Regions from separate parts of the Thermicanus aegyptius DSM 12793 genome, predicted to be linked through region 1. Evidence: a T-box and tRNA genes for the amino acid it is inferred to sense, from the RefSeq annotation. Region 1 holds a T-box; the other holds one or more tRNA genes.
The links. A T-box is a leader RNA that pairs with one kind of tRNA and senses whether it is charged. The one in region 1 lies ahead of pheS (phenylalanine--tRNA ligase subunit alpha), so its partner is inferred to be a tRNA-Phe.
Positions count from the first base shown of each region.

Region 2: it encodes a tRNA-Phe, which carries the amino acid that the T-box ahead of pheS (phenylalanine--tRNA ligase subunit alpha) is inferred to sense. The anticodon was not compared.

Region 1 covers NZ_KI783301.1:509,910-517,247, forward strand. The annotation lists gene THEAE_RS0102660 (B12-binding domain-containing radical SAM protein) at 1-95, shown strand, start outside; gene sspI (small acid-soluble spore protein SspI) at 92-313, opposite strand; gene THEAE_RS0102670 (potassium channel family protein) at 576-1,232, shown strand; gene THEAE_RS0102675 (TrmH family RNA methyltransferase) at 1,229-2,011, shown strand; gene THEAE_RS0102680 (YitT family protein) at 2,014-2,883, shown strand; T-box leader at 3,034-3,252, shown strand; gene pheS (phenylalanine--tRNA ligase subunit alpha) at 3,298-4,332, shown strand; gene pheT (phenylalanine--tRNA ligase subunit beta) at 4,439-6,862, shown strand; gene THEAE_RS0102695 (phosphodiester glycosidase family protein) at 6,977-7,338, opposite strand, start outside.
Region 2 covers NZ_KI783301.1:2,726,882-2,734,219, forward strand. The annotation lists gene THEAE_RS0114420 (DUF3320 domain-containing protein) at 1-2,441, opposite strand, end outside; tRNA gene THEAE_RS0114425 (tRNA-Leu) at 2,587-2,669, opposite strand; tRNA gene THEAE_RS0114430 (tRNA-Arg) at 3,084-3,160, opposite strand; tRNA gene THEAE_RS0114435 (tRNA-Leu) at 3,200-3,288, opposite strand; tRNA gene THEAE_RS0114440 (tRNA-Gly) at 3,301-3,376, opposite strand; tRNA gene THEAE_RS0114445 (tRNA-Gln) at 3,401-3,475, opposite strand; tRNA gene THEAE_RS0114450 (tRNA-Phe) at 3,603-3,678, opposite strand; tRNA gene THEAE_RS0114455 (tRNA-Asp) at 3,692-3,767, opposite strand; tRNA gene THEAE_RS0114460 (tRNA-Met) at 3,788-3,864, opposite strand; tRNA gene THEAE_RS0114465 (tRNA-Val) at 3,895-3,970, opposite strand; tRNA gene THEAE_RS0114470 (tRNA-Glu) at 4,013-4,087, opposite strand; tRNA gene THEAE_RS0114475 (tRNA-Thr) at 4,149-4,224, opposite strand; tRNA gene THEAE_RS0114480 (tRNA-Ser) at 4,230-4,322, opposite strand; tRNA gene THEAE_RS0114485 (tRNA-Asn) at 4,324-4,398, opposite strand; gene selA (L-seryl-tRNA(Sec) selenium transferase) at 4,546-6,018, opposite strand; gene mnmH (tRNA 2-selenouridine(34) synthase MnmH) at 6,107-7,174, shown strand; gene THEAE_RS0114500 (NAD kinase) at 7,206-7,338, opposite strand, start outside.

The DNA of each region.
Region 1 (7,338 bases):
TCCGTAATTCACCCTCTCTTCTCGTTGCTTATTATCGTCCGGAGGAGGGAGAGGGACCGCTCCTTTTTTCCATTCCTTTGGCAGGATCGTGTTAAGATAAATTCTCCACCATGATATCCAACATCTCTTGCTGCTTTTGGTCTGAACTGTTTTGCCATAAGATTTCAAACAGGACACCAAGGCCGGGAAGCGTTTTTTCCTCTTTTGATTGGATGGCATCGGTGATGGTTTCCCGTAAGCTCTCCTGGTTGACTCCGTTCAGCTTGGCTATAATGGCTTGCCGCAGGTCCAAATCTTTGATCGAGATCGCCATCCTGACACACTCCTTTTGCGATGTGAAAATGATCCGTACTATGAAGTAGTTTGCTCAACCTCGGACGGTTCATCCAAAAAAAAGTAATAAGGATGAAATAGGGTGGGGCAAAAGAGAGAGAGGACAATGCTTGGAGAATCTTAAGCCAGGTATGGTATAATAATCGGAGCAAAAGAAGAGGATGAAATGGTGGAGAACCATGGGGAAATTCGATCGGTTTTCCGAAAAGATCGGCTCCATTTTTAATTCCGGGAGGATGCCTATGCAGAAGAAAAGTTTTGCCATTATCGGATTGGGTCGCTTCGGGTTAAGCGTAGCGAAAACCTTATACGATTCGGGCTATGAAGTGGTAGGAATCGATTCCGATCCCGAATTAATACAGGATTATGCAGAGCAGCTTACCCATACGGTCCAGGCGGATGCAACGGATGAATTGGCCTTAAAGGATTTGGGAATTCGCAATTTCGACGTGGTGGTCGTGGCCATCGGCCAGGATATCCAGGCTTCCATCTTGACGACGCTCATGCTAAAGGAACTGGGGGTACGCTACATCGTCGTAAAAGCGCAAAATGAACGGCATGGAAAGGTTCTTTACAAGATTGGGGCGGACAAGGTGGTGTTTCCTGAGCGGGATATGGGGGTTCGGGTGGCCCACAATCTCATCTCTCCGAATATCCTCGATTTCATTGAGCTTGCCCAGGATTACAGCATTATGGAGATTATGGCTCCTTCCTTTACGGAAGGGAAGACACTGATCGAACTTAATTTCCGGGCTCGTTTCGGGGTAAACGTAATGGCCATCAAATCGGGAAATAGGGTAAACGTGGCCCCAGGAGGAGAAGATCGCATTCAGAAGGGAGATATCTTGGTCGTGATCGGCCATAACGACGACATCAAGAAATTGGAGCAAGCCTCATGATCACTTCCGACCGAAATCCCAGGGTGAAAGAATGGGCAAAGCTTCTGCGTAAGAAAGGGAGAGAGGAGGAGAAACGCTTTCTCATCGAAGGTGTCCGTCTGGTTGAGGAAGCTCTCCGGAGCGGCGCACCGGTGGAGGTGCTTCTTTTTCAGTCAGGCCGAGATTATTTCCTACTCCGTGATCTTCCCCCCGGGATAGAGACTTGGGAGGTCAGCGAAGCGGTCATCCGGAAACTAGCCGCAACGGAGGAGACACAGGGCATCATGGCGGTGGTGAGGATGGAGGTGGAGGGTCCTTTTTCTTCTTTCCTCGCCGGCGAAAGGGAAAAGCACTCCTCCCTTCTCCTCTTCGTGGACGGGGTACAGGACCCTGGAAATCTGGGCACGATCATCCGCACGGCGGATGCGGCGGGAGCCGATGGGGTTCTTTTGGGAGAGGGGACGGTTGACCTTTATAATCCGAAGACGGTACGAAGCACGATGGGGTCGCTCTTCCATCTCCCGATCCGAAGGGTCAATGGGGCCTGGACCCTTACGAAGCTAAAAGAGGCAGGGTATCAAACGGTGGCGGCCAGCTTGAAGGGAAGTGCCGATTATCGGGAGGTGGATTATGGCGAGCGTGTCGTGGTGCTGGTGGGGAATGAAGCACACGGCCTTTCCCCTCAATTGGAGAAGATGGCCCAGATCAGGGTGCGGATCCCCATTTACGGGAAGGCGGAATCCCTCAATGTGGCTATTGCGACAGCGCTCATGTTATATGAAGTTCAAAGGGGGAGGTAAGAATGGAGAGAAGAGAGCATCGCAAGCATTCTTCGCTGAAAGCGGCATGGAGATTCTTGATGTTGACGATCGGCTCCTTCTTGGTGGCGATCGGATTGGAACAGTTTCTGATCCCCAATACGGTGATCGACGGGGGAGTGGTAGGCGTATCGATTATCGTAAGCCATCTGACCGGTTTTCCCCTGGGTCTATTTATCTCGTTATTGAATCTACCCTTTCTTATGATCGGGTATAAGCACATCGGAAAGACCTTTGTCCTCTCTACCCTTTTTTCCGTGCTGTTGCTTTCGCTCTTTACCACGCTGCTACAACCGGTCGGCGCCGTTACCTCCTCCCATTTTTTAGCGACGGTCTTCGGCGGGGTGATCTTGGGAATCGGCGTTGGGTTGATCATTCGAAACGGGGGTTCCTTGGATGGAACGGAGATCGTGGCGATTCTCCTTAACCGCCGCCTTGATTTTTCGGTGGGGGAGATCGTCATGTTCTTTAATCTCTTTATCCTGGGAAGCGCCGCTTTTTTCTTCAGTCCTGAGAGCGCGATGTACTCGTTGATTGCCTATTTTATCGCTTATAAGACGATCGATATCGTCATGCAGGGACTCGATGAATCGAAATCGGTCACCATCATTGCCAAAGATCCGGGTCCTTTGGCGGAAGCGATCATGGCCCGCTTAGGGAGAGGGGTGACGCATGTCTATGGGAAAGGCGGTTATACGGGGGAGGAGAAGGAGATCTTGTACTGCGTCATCAACCGGTTAGAGGTGGCGAAGTTAAAGAACATTATCGAGGAGTTTGATCCCGATGCCTTCGTCACCATTGAAAACGTGCACGATGTGATGGGCGGGAGATTTAATAAACGGTCGATTCATTAGTTTTGCAGTTTTCTCCTGTCCCATAGTGACATATTCTCTGAAGCGTTACGATATGACAATATCACGGACGTACAACACAATGGGGAAGGCGAGGGTTGTAAAAAGCGCCGGCGTTCGTTATAATGTATGATATCGTTTCGAATTGTAATCGTGAAAACGATGAGGGAGAAGAGTAGATCTTCCGCTCCCTGACAGGGATAAGGGGTCGGCGATTGAGAGCCCCTTACAGGTGATGAAGATGGAATTCACTCCTGAGTGAGCCCTTGAACGATTTAGAGTAGAGGGCTACGGTGAGAGCCGTTATCTGTTTGAGGTGGAGCAGAATATTCTGCTCAATAAGGGTGGTACCGCGAACCTTTCGTCCCTGACGGATGAAAGGTTTTTTTATTTTATACATTAAAGGAGGAGTGAGTTATGAGAGAGAAACTTTTAATACTGGAAGAGGAAGCCATAAAAAGAATTGAAAATACGAAGGATCTCAAGGAGCTTCAGGAAGTTCGGGTCCATTATTTGGGGAAAAAGGGCTCCTTGACGGAGGTATTAAGGGGAATGGGCCGTTTAAGCCCCGAAGAGCGGCCCGTCATTGGGCAGTTGGCCAACCAGATCCGGGATCGGTTGGAGGAAAAACTCGCTTTGAAGGAGAAAGAGTTGGAGGAGAAGGAATTAAATCAAAGGCTCGCTTTGGAGTCCATCGACATCTCTCTGCCCGGGAGACGACCTCCTCGAGGGGCTCTTCATCCTTTAACCCGCATCATACAAGAGATCGAAGAGATCTTCGTCGGCATGGGGTTTACCATCGCCGAAGGGCCGGAAGTGGAACTCGATTATTACAATTTCGAAGCCTTAAATCTTCCGAAGGATCATCCTGCCCGAGATATGCAGGATAGCTTCTACATTACCGAAGAGATGCTTCTGCGTACCCACACCTCCCCTGTGCAGGTGAGGACAATGCAGGCCATGGAAGGGAGGGTGCCTGTGAAGGTGATCTGCCCTGGTGTCGTCTATCGGCGGGACACGGATGATGCGACTCATTCCCATATGTTCACCCAGGTGGAAGGACTCGTGGTGGATGAGGGGATCCGTATGAGCGATTTAAAAGGCATCCTTCTGAACTTTGCGCGGCGTATGTTTGGAGAAGAGACTTCCATTCGTCTCCGCCCAAGCTTCTTCCCCTTTACTGAACCAAGCGCCGAGGTTGATGTGACTTGTTCCTCTTGTCACGGGACGGGGTGCAGGGTGTGTAAACAAACCGGCTGGTTGGAAATATTAGGATCCGGCATGGTGCATCCCAACGTGTTGGAGATGTCGGGATATGACCCGACCCGATATACCGGTTTTGCCTTTGGTATGGGAGTAGAACGGATTGCCATGTTGAAGTATGGTGTAGACGACATACGCCATTTCTACACCAATGATCTCCGGTTCATTGGACAATTTGCAAGGCTGTAAAGGAAGAATTTCTTTAAAGGGAAAAGAAGAGTGGGGAAAATTTACCCAATGAAATGTTTCAATAGAACAAAGATCACAAAGGTTTTATCAGAAAGGAGCAGGCTTGATGAGGGTCTCTTTTGCATGGTTATCTCAGTATGTGGACTTAACAGGGATTACTCCCCGGGAGCTGGCGGAGAAACTTACCCGTAGCGGGATAGAGGTAGATGCGGTAGAAGAACGAAATAAAGGGGTAGAGGGCGTCGTGATCGGCTATGTGGAGGAAGTTCTTCCCCATCCGAATGCAGATCGTCTTAAGGTATGTAAGGTGAAAGTTGGCGAGGGAAAGGTGAATACCATCGTAACCGGTGCCCCCAATATTGCAGCAGGACAATACGTGCCGGTAGCGGTCGTGGGGGCGAAGCTTCCCGGGGGAGTGAAGATTGGTATGAGCAGCTTTCGGGGGATTGAATCGGAAGGGATGATCTGTTCCGCCCAGGAATTAGGGATAGAAGGGAAATATTTTCCCAAGGAGATTCAAGAGGGAATTCTTACTCTTCCTTACCACGCAGAAGTAGGGGAAGATGCCGTGAAGGTGTTCGGATTAGATGATGTTGTTTTAGACCTTGACCTGACCCCGAACCGGAGCGACTGCCTGAGCATCTATGGTGTTGCCTATGAGGTGGGCGCGATACTCGGCAGAGAGGTAAAAGAATTCGGAGGGAAAACATTTTCCCATGCACCCCTTCCGGAATGGAAGATTGAGATTGAGGCGACAGAGGATTGTCTGGAGTATCAAGCCGCTCTCATTGAGGGAGTAAAAATCGCCCCTTCACCCCAATGGATGCAAAACCGTCTCATTGCCGCAGGAATCCGCCCGATCAATAACGTTGTAGATATCACCAACTACGTCATGTTGGAGGTAGGGCAACCTCTCCATGCGTTCGATGCCGATAAGGTGGGTACAGGAAAGATCCTGGTCCGCCGGGCAAAACGGGGAGAGCATCTGATCACCTTGGACGGGGTAGATCGGGAATTGGATGAAGAGATGCTTCTGATTACCGATGGAGAGCGAGCCATTGGTCTTGCAGGGGTAATGGGTGGAGAGGAGACGGAAGTGACGCAGGGGACGACCACCATCCTTTTGGAATCGGCTTATTTCGCCGGTCCTTCCATCCGTAAGACGGTAAGGAAATTAGGCCTTCGCTCCGAAGCAAGCCTTCGCTTCGAGAAGGGAGTCGACCCTGCCCGCATCCGGCTTGCCCTAAGGCGGGCGGTCGAGTTGATGGAGGCAATAGCCCAGGGAAAAGGGAGGAAGGAACTTGCCGCGGAGAAGGTAAAAGAACAGCCGTTGGAATGGACCGTGGAAACCTCGCTGCCTAGAATTCAACAAGTGTTGGGAATGGAGTTATCCCTGGAAGAGGTTATGGGCGTATTCCAACGTCTAAAACTTCCTGTGGGTTTAGAGGGAGAGCGGATCAGGGTGACCACCCCATCCCGGCGCCCTGATCTCACCATCGAAGCAGATCTCTTTGAAGAGGTGGCACGCCTTATCGGTTACGACAAGATTCCCATAACCTGGCCCGCAGGGGAACAGACCCAAGGCGGTTGGACGAAGGCGCAGACCCTTCGAAGAAAGATCAGGGAGTATCTCGTTTCTGTAGGCTTCTTTCAGGTTTCTACTTATTCCCTCATTGACCCGAGAATGGAAGGTCTCTTTGCCCCCATCGCCGAGGAGAAAAAGGCGATTCCGGTGGTTTGGCCCATGAGCGAAGAGCACAGCCATCTTAGGACGACCCTCCTTCCCTCCCTGTTGGAGGTTGCCCGTTATAATCTGAATCGAAATGTGGATCATCTCTTCTTCTTTGAATTAAGCAAGGTTTTTCATTCTACTGCATTCGGGGAAAAGGTTCTTCTCCCTGAAGAACCTTATTACCTAGCCGGATTGGCTGCCGGGGAATATCTCTCCCATCCTCTAACAGGAGAAAGGGTGATGGCTGATTTTTATTTCGTGAAGGGAATCCTGGAGGAACTTTTCCAGCTTCTTTCCTTGAAGATTCATTTTAAAGGGGAGAGCATCAAAGGATTTCATCCTGGGAGAGGCGCCTTGATTTTCCTAGGGGGTGAGAAGATCGGATACGTAGGGCAAATCCATCCTTCCGTAGCGAAAGAGGCAGGGGTTCGGGATGATACGATCCTCTTCCAACTTAATGTAACTTCCATCTTAGAACAGGAGGAGGAGGAACTCTTTTATCAACCGATCCCGAGATTCCCGGGCAGCCGGAGGGATATCAGCTTTCTGGTCGGAGAGAAAGTACCTGCTGAAGCGCTTATGGAGAGCATGAAGGAGGGGACAACTCTCCCCTTGGAGGAGGTAAAGCTTTTTGACGTATATCAAGGAGAACATGTCCCGGCAGGGATGAAAAGTATGGCTTTTACGCTCTTCTTCCGCCATCCTGAGCGTACCTTAAGCGATGACGAGGTTCAAAAGGAAGTGGAACGGATTATTGATTTACTCACGGAAAGGTTCGAAATCAAGCTGCGGGGGTAACCGATCAAAGGGATTCGATAATAAGCAGTCCCAAAAAAAGGCTCCTCCCTTGAAAAGCTCAAGGTGAGGAGCCCACGATTTCAAGAAAATCGATATTTGCGTCGGTTTCTTCGTTCATCCTTTTGATTTCGTATCCGAAGGTTTTTGTACGATTTTAATCTCCTGGTTTTCATCAGGGATTACGACCCAAGCATTGGGTAAAAAGCGGGAAATATTGCCCTGGGACGAGGGTGTGGTGATGGTTTCACCATTCAGGTACATGATGGAGGAGGATCCGCCATCCATGCAGATGGCATTTACGACTCCCCTTTCGTAGAGAAGATCTTGCACATCCTTTAGGGTAGCGCCTAAGCTCTGAACCTGTCTTCCTTCGATCACAATCATGACGATGGTTCCATCTTCCTTTTGGCCGATGGCGGTTCGGGGGGCAATTCCCCAGCCCCCGTTTCCTTTTTTAATCATCTTTTCTCCATTGA
Region 2 (7,338 bases), 2.2 Mb from region 1:
TCCTTGTTGCATGCGTCGCACAGCAAGTTGTAGGAAGCCAGCGTTTGTATCGAATCAGCATGATCCGCCCAACGCTGAAACCGTTCATCCAACTCTTGAAACGGTTGATCCGAGAGCGACTGAGAATTCCCGAATACAGTGGAAGTGTCGAGCTCCAGAAGGTTGGCCAGTTCTGCAACCCATTCCCGGAACTGCTCCAAACGTTGTCCGACTGTTGCCATACTGTTTTCTAATTCCGTACGATTCACGGGTGTAGTTAACAAAGGAATGATCCAGCCCGGTAAACGGCCGGTTTGGATTTCTTTGTGCAATGGACACAACCATTGAACCCACTCGTTGATGCGAGTCCAATCCGATTGTTCTTTCTTCCAGTGCACGCCAAAACAAGATCCCCCCAAGGCATCCATGCTTTGAATGAATTGTTGCTGACGCCTTGCTTCGATGATGTCCTCCACAACTTGGAGGACATCCAGTTTTTGATAAGAGACGTCCTTATATAAACGAAAAAGCTTATTCCTTGCTTTCCGATAAGATCCCGATAACCATCGCCACCATTTTTTCTGGTACATCATGAGCGTTTGTCGAACATCGAGCAGATCCTGATCCCACGCTTCGGGAATCAGAATGTCCCGATATCGGTGCCGTAATTCCGAAAATTTCAGACCTGACGAAACGAGACGTTGAATTTCTTCAGCTTGTTGAGTCCATTCGTCCGCACTTATCTTGACCCCTTGCAATTCCGGCGCTTCCAGTATTTTGCTTGCGACAACACCGACCATTTGGACTTCTTTTACGTCCTGAGGAGTTTCCACATGCAGCATTTGCGCCAACGCTTGGGAAGATTCCTTTAAGGTTTCGAGCGCCCGTTTCGCTTTGTTCACCATCTCCCTTAATTTGCCCACTTCCGTTGGCAAGAAAACGGTTCGCCCGCTTCCCCAAAACGGATGCTCCTTCGGAATTCCCATCGTGCCCAGCAGTTTCTGGAGCTCCTCCACGAGCAGAAGACGGCGCTGGAACGTGGAGCGATCCCATTTCTCCATCCCGTTGATTTCCAGGCTGGGGAAAATAAAGTCGTCACCAATCTTGTGCCCGAACCGCACCAGTTCGCCTAATAGTTGATAAGGGGTGAGCCCGCTTTCCCCCACCGGTGTATGATTCGCCGCGCAATAATCATTGAGCCGTCGACGAAAGTCTTCTAGCACATTAACTTTGTCTTCAAACTCTTTCACTTTCGGTTTGCCCAACTCCAACGTTCTGGCCAATTCGCTGAGGAGCGTTTTTTTGTTGGTCTTATGGCTGTGTAATTCAAGACAAGCGTCTCCCAATCCGACGTGATCCAGCCGCCGTTTGACCACTTCCAGGGCAGCCATTTTCTCCGATACGAACAATACCGTTTTCCCGCGTCCCACAGCTTCGGCAATGATATTGGTGATCGTCTGCGATTTCCCCGTTCCCGGCGGACCCTGGATGACCAGATTCCGGCCGCTGTTGACGTCGAGAATGGCCTGCAACTGCGAGCTGTCCGCATCCACCACATGATGCACATCATGAAATGAAACATGCGGATCCATAAAATCGTCATCTTGAATGACGGAAGCCGGTTCCGAAAATCCTTCATTTAACAAACTGAGCAGGATGGCATGATCGGTAGGTTTGCTTTCTTCCGGCCAGTTCGTTACGTCCAAATCCCGGTACATCAAAAACTTGCCGAATGAAAAAAATCCCAAAACGATGGCCTGTTTGTCCACCGTCCACCGAGGCTCGCTTTGAATGGCTTCTTCCACTTGAAGGAAATACTGGACGACATCGATCTCCTCTTCTTCCGGAAGAGGCGGAATGGAAATCCCGAATTCCGCTTTCGCCTTCGCGATCAGGGATAAGTTGGATCCGATGTCTTCTTCGGTATAAGAGACTTTGAACCGTTCCCGCGCATTCGTCCGTTCCAGTTTCACCGGGATCAAGATAATGGGAGCCTTTCGAACCTCTTGACTGCTTTCGGATTCATGCCAGTGCAGCATTCCAAGAGCCATATACAAAATGTTAACGCCCTGTTCTTCGATAAAAGTCCGGGCTGTGTAATATGTATTTAACAACCTTGCCTGCAATTGTTTTTCGGTCAAATTCGTTTTCAACTTGGATTCAGGAACGCGCTGTTGGGATAGCGAAAAATCCTCTTCCGAAGACGGAATTTCGTTTTCAGTTTCTTCAGCTTCCGCTTCAGATGGAAGCAATTCGTTTTTTCCTTTCTCCACGGGCATGAAGGTGACCGATTTTTGATTGCAAACCAGAATTTCAAAAACGTCCAGCGGTGACCCGCCTACCACTTCCAAACCACGGGATTTCAAAAGACGGTAATTCAGTAGAGAATTCCGTAATCCGAGGTCCAATAATTCTTGTCGAGCCATCTCCAATTTATGATGCACGGACGGATTGCCGTTCACTTCCCAAACCCCCGAACCTCTACGTCAATCATGGGTATATTTCGACAAATGTTAGCATTTCCCTGTTTGCAGTGTCAAACAATTCTAAAGAAAACAAGGTAAAAATAAAAAAAGCCCATCGGGCTGGGTTATCCAATATACGTAATGGTGCCGGTGGAGGGACTCGAACCCACACCCTTTCGGACGCGATTTTGAGTCGCGCGCGTCTGCCAATTCCGCCACACCGGCATATTATTATATTATAACACAAGTTGAATCATATTGTCCACAATAAAATTTTTACAGATTTTTACATTCGAACAACTTGACTCATTTATCATTTCGAGGTAATGTCGACACACCAACCGCACACAACTCCACCTCTCAACGTCGCTACAAAAGCGAGGCGGGTCAAAAGCGGTTGAAATTTACGGAGTTTGGCGATGCCTAACCGGAAAAAGCGAGGTCGACATTTCGCAAACCCCTTATCTATCAAGGCGTCCCGGCATTTCGCGCGAACCAAAACCGCCTCGTACAATTTTGAGTCGTGCGCGTCTGCCAATTCCGCCACACCGGCATAATCTATCGATTTCAATTACTTTCGCAAATCCATTCTATTTCTGATTCCCGTTCTCCGGCATCCGACTTCTGATTTCCGTAATATGGCGTGCCCGGAGGGATTCGAACCCCCGACCTTCTGATTCGTAGTCAGACACTCTATCCAGCTGAGCTACGGGCACATGAAGTATTCGAATTGGGGAAATCCCGCATCGATGAAATGGTGCCGAGGACCGGACTTGAACCGGTACGGTAGTCACCTACCGCAGGATTTTAAGTCCTGTGCGTCTGCCAATTCCGCCACCCCGGCACATGAAGAAAATGGAGCGGATGACGAGGCTCGAACTCGCGACCCCAACCTTGGCAAGGTTGTGCTCTACCAGCTGAGCTACATCCGCAAGTTTATGGCTATTGAAATAAAATGGCTGGGGTGGCTGGATTCGAACCAACGCATGACGGAGTCAAAGTCCGTTGCCTTACCGCTTGGCTACACCCCAATTTGACGATCAACCAAAGAACCCGTACAAAAGTTATTTTATTATTTTTTATTTCTTTTATCAAGGGGAGTTCATTCCTTCCCCTTAAAACGATGCCCCCGAGCGGGGATCGCTATACGACCTATGGTGGTGGCTCGAGACGGAATCGAACCGCCGACACGAGGATTTTCAGTCCTCTGCTCTACCGACTGAGCTATCGAGCCATCTGTTCATACATGGCGGTGCTGACGGGATTTGAACCCGCGATCTCCGGTGTGACAGACCGGCATGTTGACCCCTACACCACAGCACCACGAGTGCGACAATAAATATTGGTTGCGGGGGCAGGATTTGAACCTGCGACCTTCGGGTTATGAGCCCGACGAGCTACCGAACTGCTCCACCCCGCGATCTGAAGGATCACAGAAGATTCATGCGGATGGTGGACGGTGACGGGATCGAACCGCCGACCCCCTGCTTGTAAGGCAGGTGCTCTCCCGGCTGAGCTAACCGTCCTTTTCAATGTAAATGTAAAAGCGGTGAGGTGTAAGGGAAGATTGGTGACCCGTAGGGGATTCGAACCCCTGTTACCGCCGTGAAAGGGCGGTGTCTTAACCACTTGACCAACGGGCCGTCTCCGAACCGCGCCAAAGTTCCTTACACGAATTTCGTTTACCGTCTTCAACTTCTTAACTGGTGCTCCCGACAGGAATCGAACCTGCGACCTCATCCTTACCATGGATGCGCTCTGCCTACTGAGCTACAGGAGCATAGATGGCGGATAGGGTGGGATTTGAACCCACGGTACGGCTTATAACCGCACACACGATTTCCAATCGTGCTCCTTCGGCCACTCGGACACCTATCCATGGCTCCGCAGACAGGACTCGAACCTGTAGCCTACCGGTTAACAGCCGGTTGCTCCACCATTGAGCTACTGCGGAATAGTAGGGGCAAGACATATCATACTATGAAACCCATCGGGTTTTCAAGTCTTTTTTCCGAAAAGGGAAACACGATCGATACGGCAGCGACGTTTTTAAATATACCATCAATGCACCGGTGAAGTCAACAGGTTTTTTCTCCCTAATTTACTCCATTTCCCCATACTCTTCTCTTTGAACGTTTGCCAACCCATCCAATAAGGAGCGGAAAAGGGCGGGATATTCTTCCTCGCGAATGGTGCGAAAATCGAGGCAGAAGCGGTCTTGCACAATCCTTCCGATGACCGGAGGATTTGTTTGGCGAAGGGCTCTTTCTAATTGGACGGGACGGACTTGATCATGGGATAGAAGAAGCGCCCAGCTCGGAATCACATGGGTAGGCAGGGTACCTCCACCCACTTCGGATGAGACTTCCCCTAATTCAACCCGCCATTTCCTCTCCTCCATTTCGTTTAGGATGCTTTCAAGAAACCTTTCCGCCTTTTTCTTTACCTGGTCTGCGGGAAGGAAGAGATCCCTTACGATCGGAATCTTCTCCATCGCCCGCTTCGAGTTCAAGTAGAGACGAAGGGTCGCTTCCAAGGCCGCCAATGTAAATTTATCCACCCGGAGAACCCTGGCCAATTGGTTCTTTTTCAACCGCTCGATCCATTTCCGCTTTCCGGCGATAATGCCTGCCTGGGGTCCGCCGAGCAATTTATCCCCACTGAAACTGATGAGATCCGCACCGGACGAAAGCGTCTTTCGTGCTGACGGTTCATTTCCAAAGGAATGCCCCGGAAACTCATCCAAGATTCCACTTCCTAAATCCTGGTAAACTGGTAAACCGTATTTTTTCCCTATTTCCGCCAAGGCAGAAATCGCCACTTCCTGGGTGAACCCGACCATGCGGAAATTACTGGGGTGCACTTTAAGTAGAAGAGCGGTCCTCTCGGTAATGGCCTTCTCATAATCGCCTCTATTTGTCTTATTCGTGGTTCCCACTTCCACCAGGATGGCGCCGCTCTCTCGCATGATCTCCGATACCCGGAAAGATCCACCGATCTCCACCAGTTCTCCCCGGGAAACGATCACTTCCCTCCCGGCCGCCAATTCCCTCAAAACGAGAAAAACGGCGGCCGCATTATTATTTACCACCATCGAGGCTTCCGCCCCGGTGAGACGACAGATTAATTCCTCCACATGGTCATGACGCGACCCTCTCTCCCCCTTTTCCAAATTATATTCCAAATTGGAATAGGACCGGGCGATTTCCACCATCGCATTGACCGCTTCATCGGAGAGAGGGGCTCTTCCCAGATTCGTATGAAGGAGAATTCCCGTCCCATTGATCACCCGTTTCAATTGCGGCTGAAACCTCGCCTGAATCGAGGAAGAGATCTCTCCCATTACTTGCTCCTCGTCTACCACTCTGCGTCTCCCTGCCAAGATCTCCTCACGAATGGTTTGTAGAAGTCCTGCCACTTCTTGGGCCAAATATTCCCGGGAGCAGATGCCTTCCTCCACCCAACGACGGATCGGCGGATAATCCAGCAGCCGATACACCGCAGGGAGGCGGCGGAGATCAGCCTCCGTTTTATTTTCATCTCCCCTCTGTATGGGGAAAGACTCCCCCTTCATTCTGCAGCCTCCTTCCAACCAACCGTTTTTGACAATTCCCCGAAAAAAAGTAGAATTTATGCTATAAGAGCCTGAAGGCGGTGTGGTTATGCGTGATCTTCCCATCGAAGAAATTTTCCTGAATAAAGCGTATCAATATGTCGATGTAAGGGCTCCTAAAGAATTTAATGAAGCCCGTATCCCAGGAGCCGTCAACCTCCCTTTGTTTTCAGACGAGGAGAGAGCCGAAATCGGCATCTTATATACGAATAAAGGACCGGAAGCCGCCAAATGGAGGGCGATGGAGATGGTCTCCCCGAAGATTCCCCACTTGATGGAGGGGCTAAGGAAAATTATCCGGTCGGGAAAAGAGCCTGCCTTGTACTGTTGGCGGGGAGGAATGCGTTCAAAAGCCGTAGCTACCTTTGCCGGCCTAGTCGGCCTCTCAGGGGTACGCCTGATTGGCGGCTACCGAGCCTATCGTCAATATATTCTGGAGCACTTAAACGAAAGCCTCATCCCCGACCATCTCTTTTACCTTCATGGATTAACCGGAGTGGGAAAAACGAAGGTTCTCCTCGCCTTACAGGAAAAGGGATGGCCAACCGTCGATCTGGAAGCCTTCGCCAATCATCGAGGCTCCGTATTCGGGAATTTTGGCTATGGGGAGGCTTATAACCAAAAGATGTTCGATTCTCTTCTCTACGAAAGGCTCTTCACTTTAAAAGGAAGCCCCTTTCTGATTCTCGAAGCGGAAAGTCGCCGCATTGGAAAAGCGACCCAACCTGATTTTCTCTTAGCGGCCCGGGAAAAAGGGGTTCATCTCCTCCTCACTGCCGATCTTGAAACAAGGGTCACACGACTCTATGAAGAGTATGTAGAGCCATATCTCTCCCACCGTGATTTTAAACCGCGGGTGGAGCATGCCTTAACGCTGATCGCGAAGCGAATCTCCCCGGCAGCTGCCAAAGAGATGGCGGATGCGCTCAATCGGGAGGATTATCCTTCCTTCATTCGCCTTCTTCTCCTCTACTACTATGATCCCATGTATCGGCATAAACAGCAGGAATATGAAAGCTTATATCGCGAATTTGATGTGACCGATCTGGAAAAAGGCGTCGGGGAATTGGAATCCTACTTAAACAGCGAGATTCCTGAACCGCTGCTCCACCCGTGACCGATTAGATCTCGTTTTGATTCTCTCCTCATTATTCCACCAAGAATTTCTCCCGCACTCGCTGCCAAAAGGGGAAAATGCGATACCGGGCAAAGCGGAGCTTCTCCGGTGCGACCTGCATCCGTACCCGGGTAAGTCCCGTTATGAAATGTTCCTTTCCATCA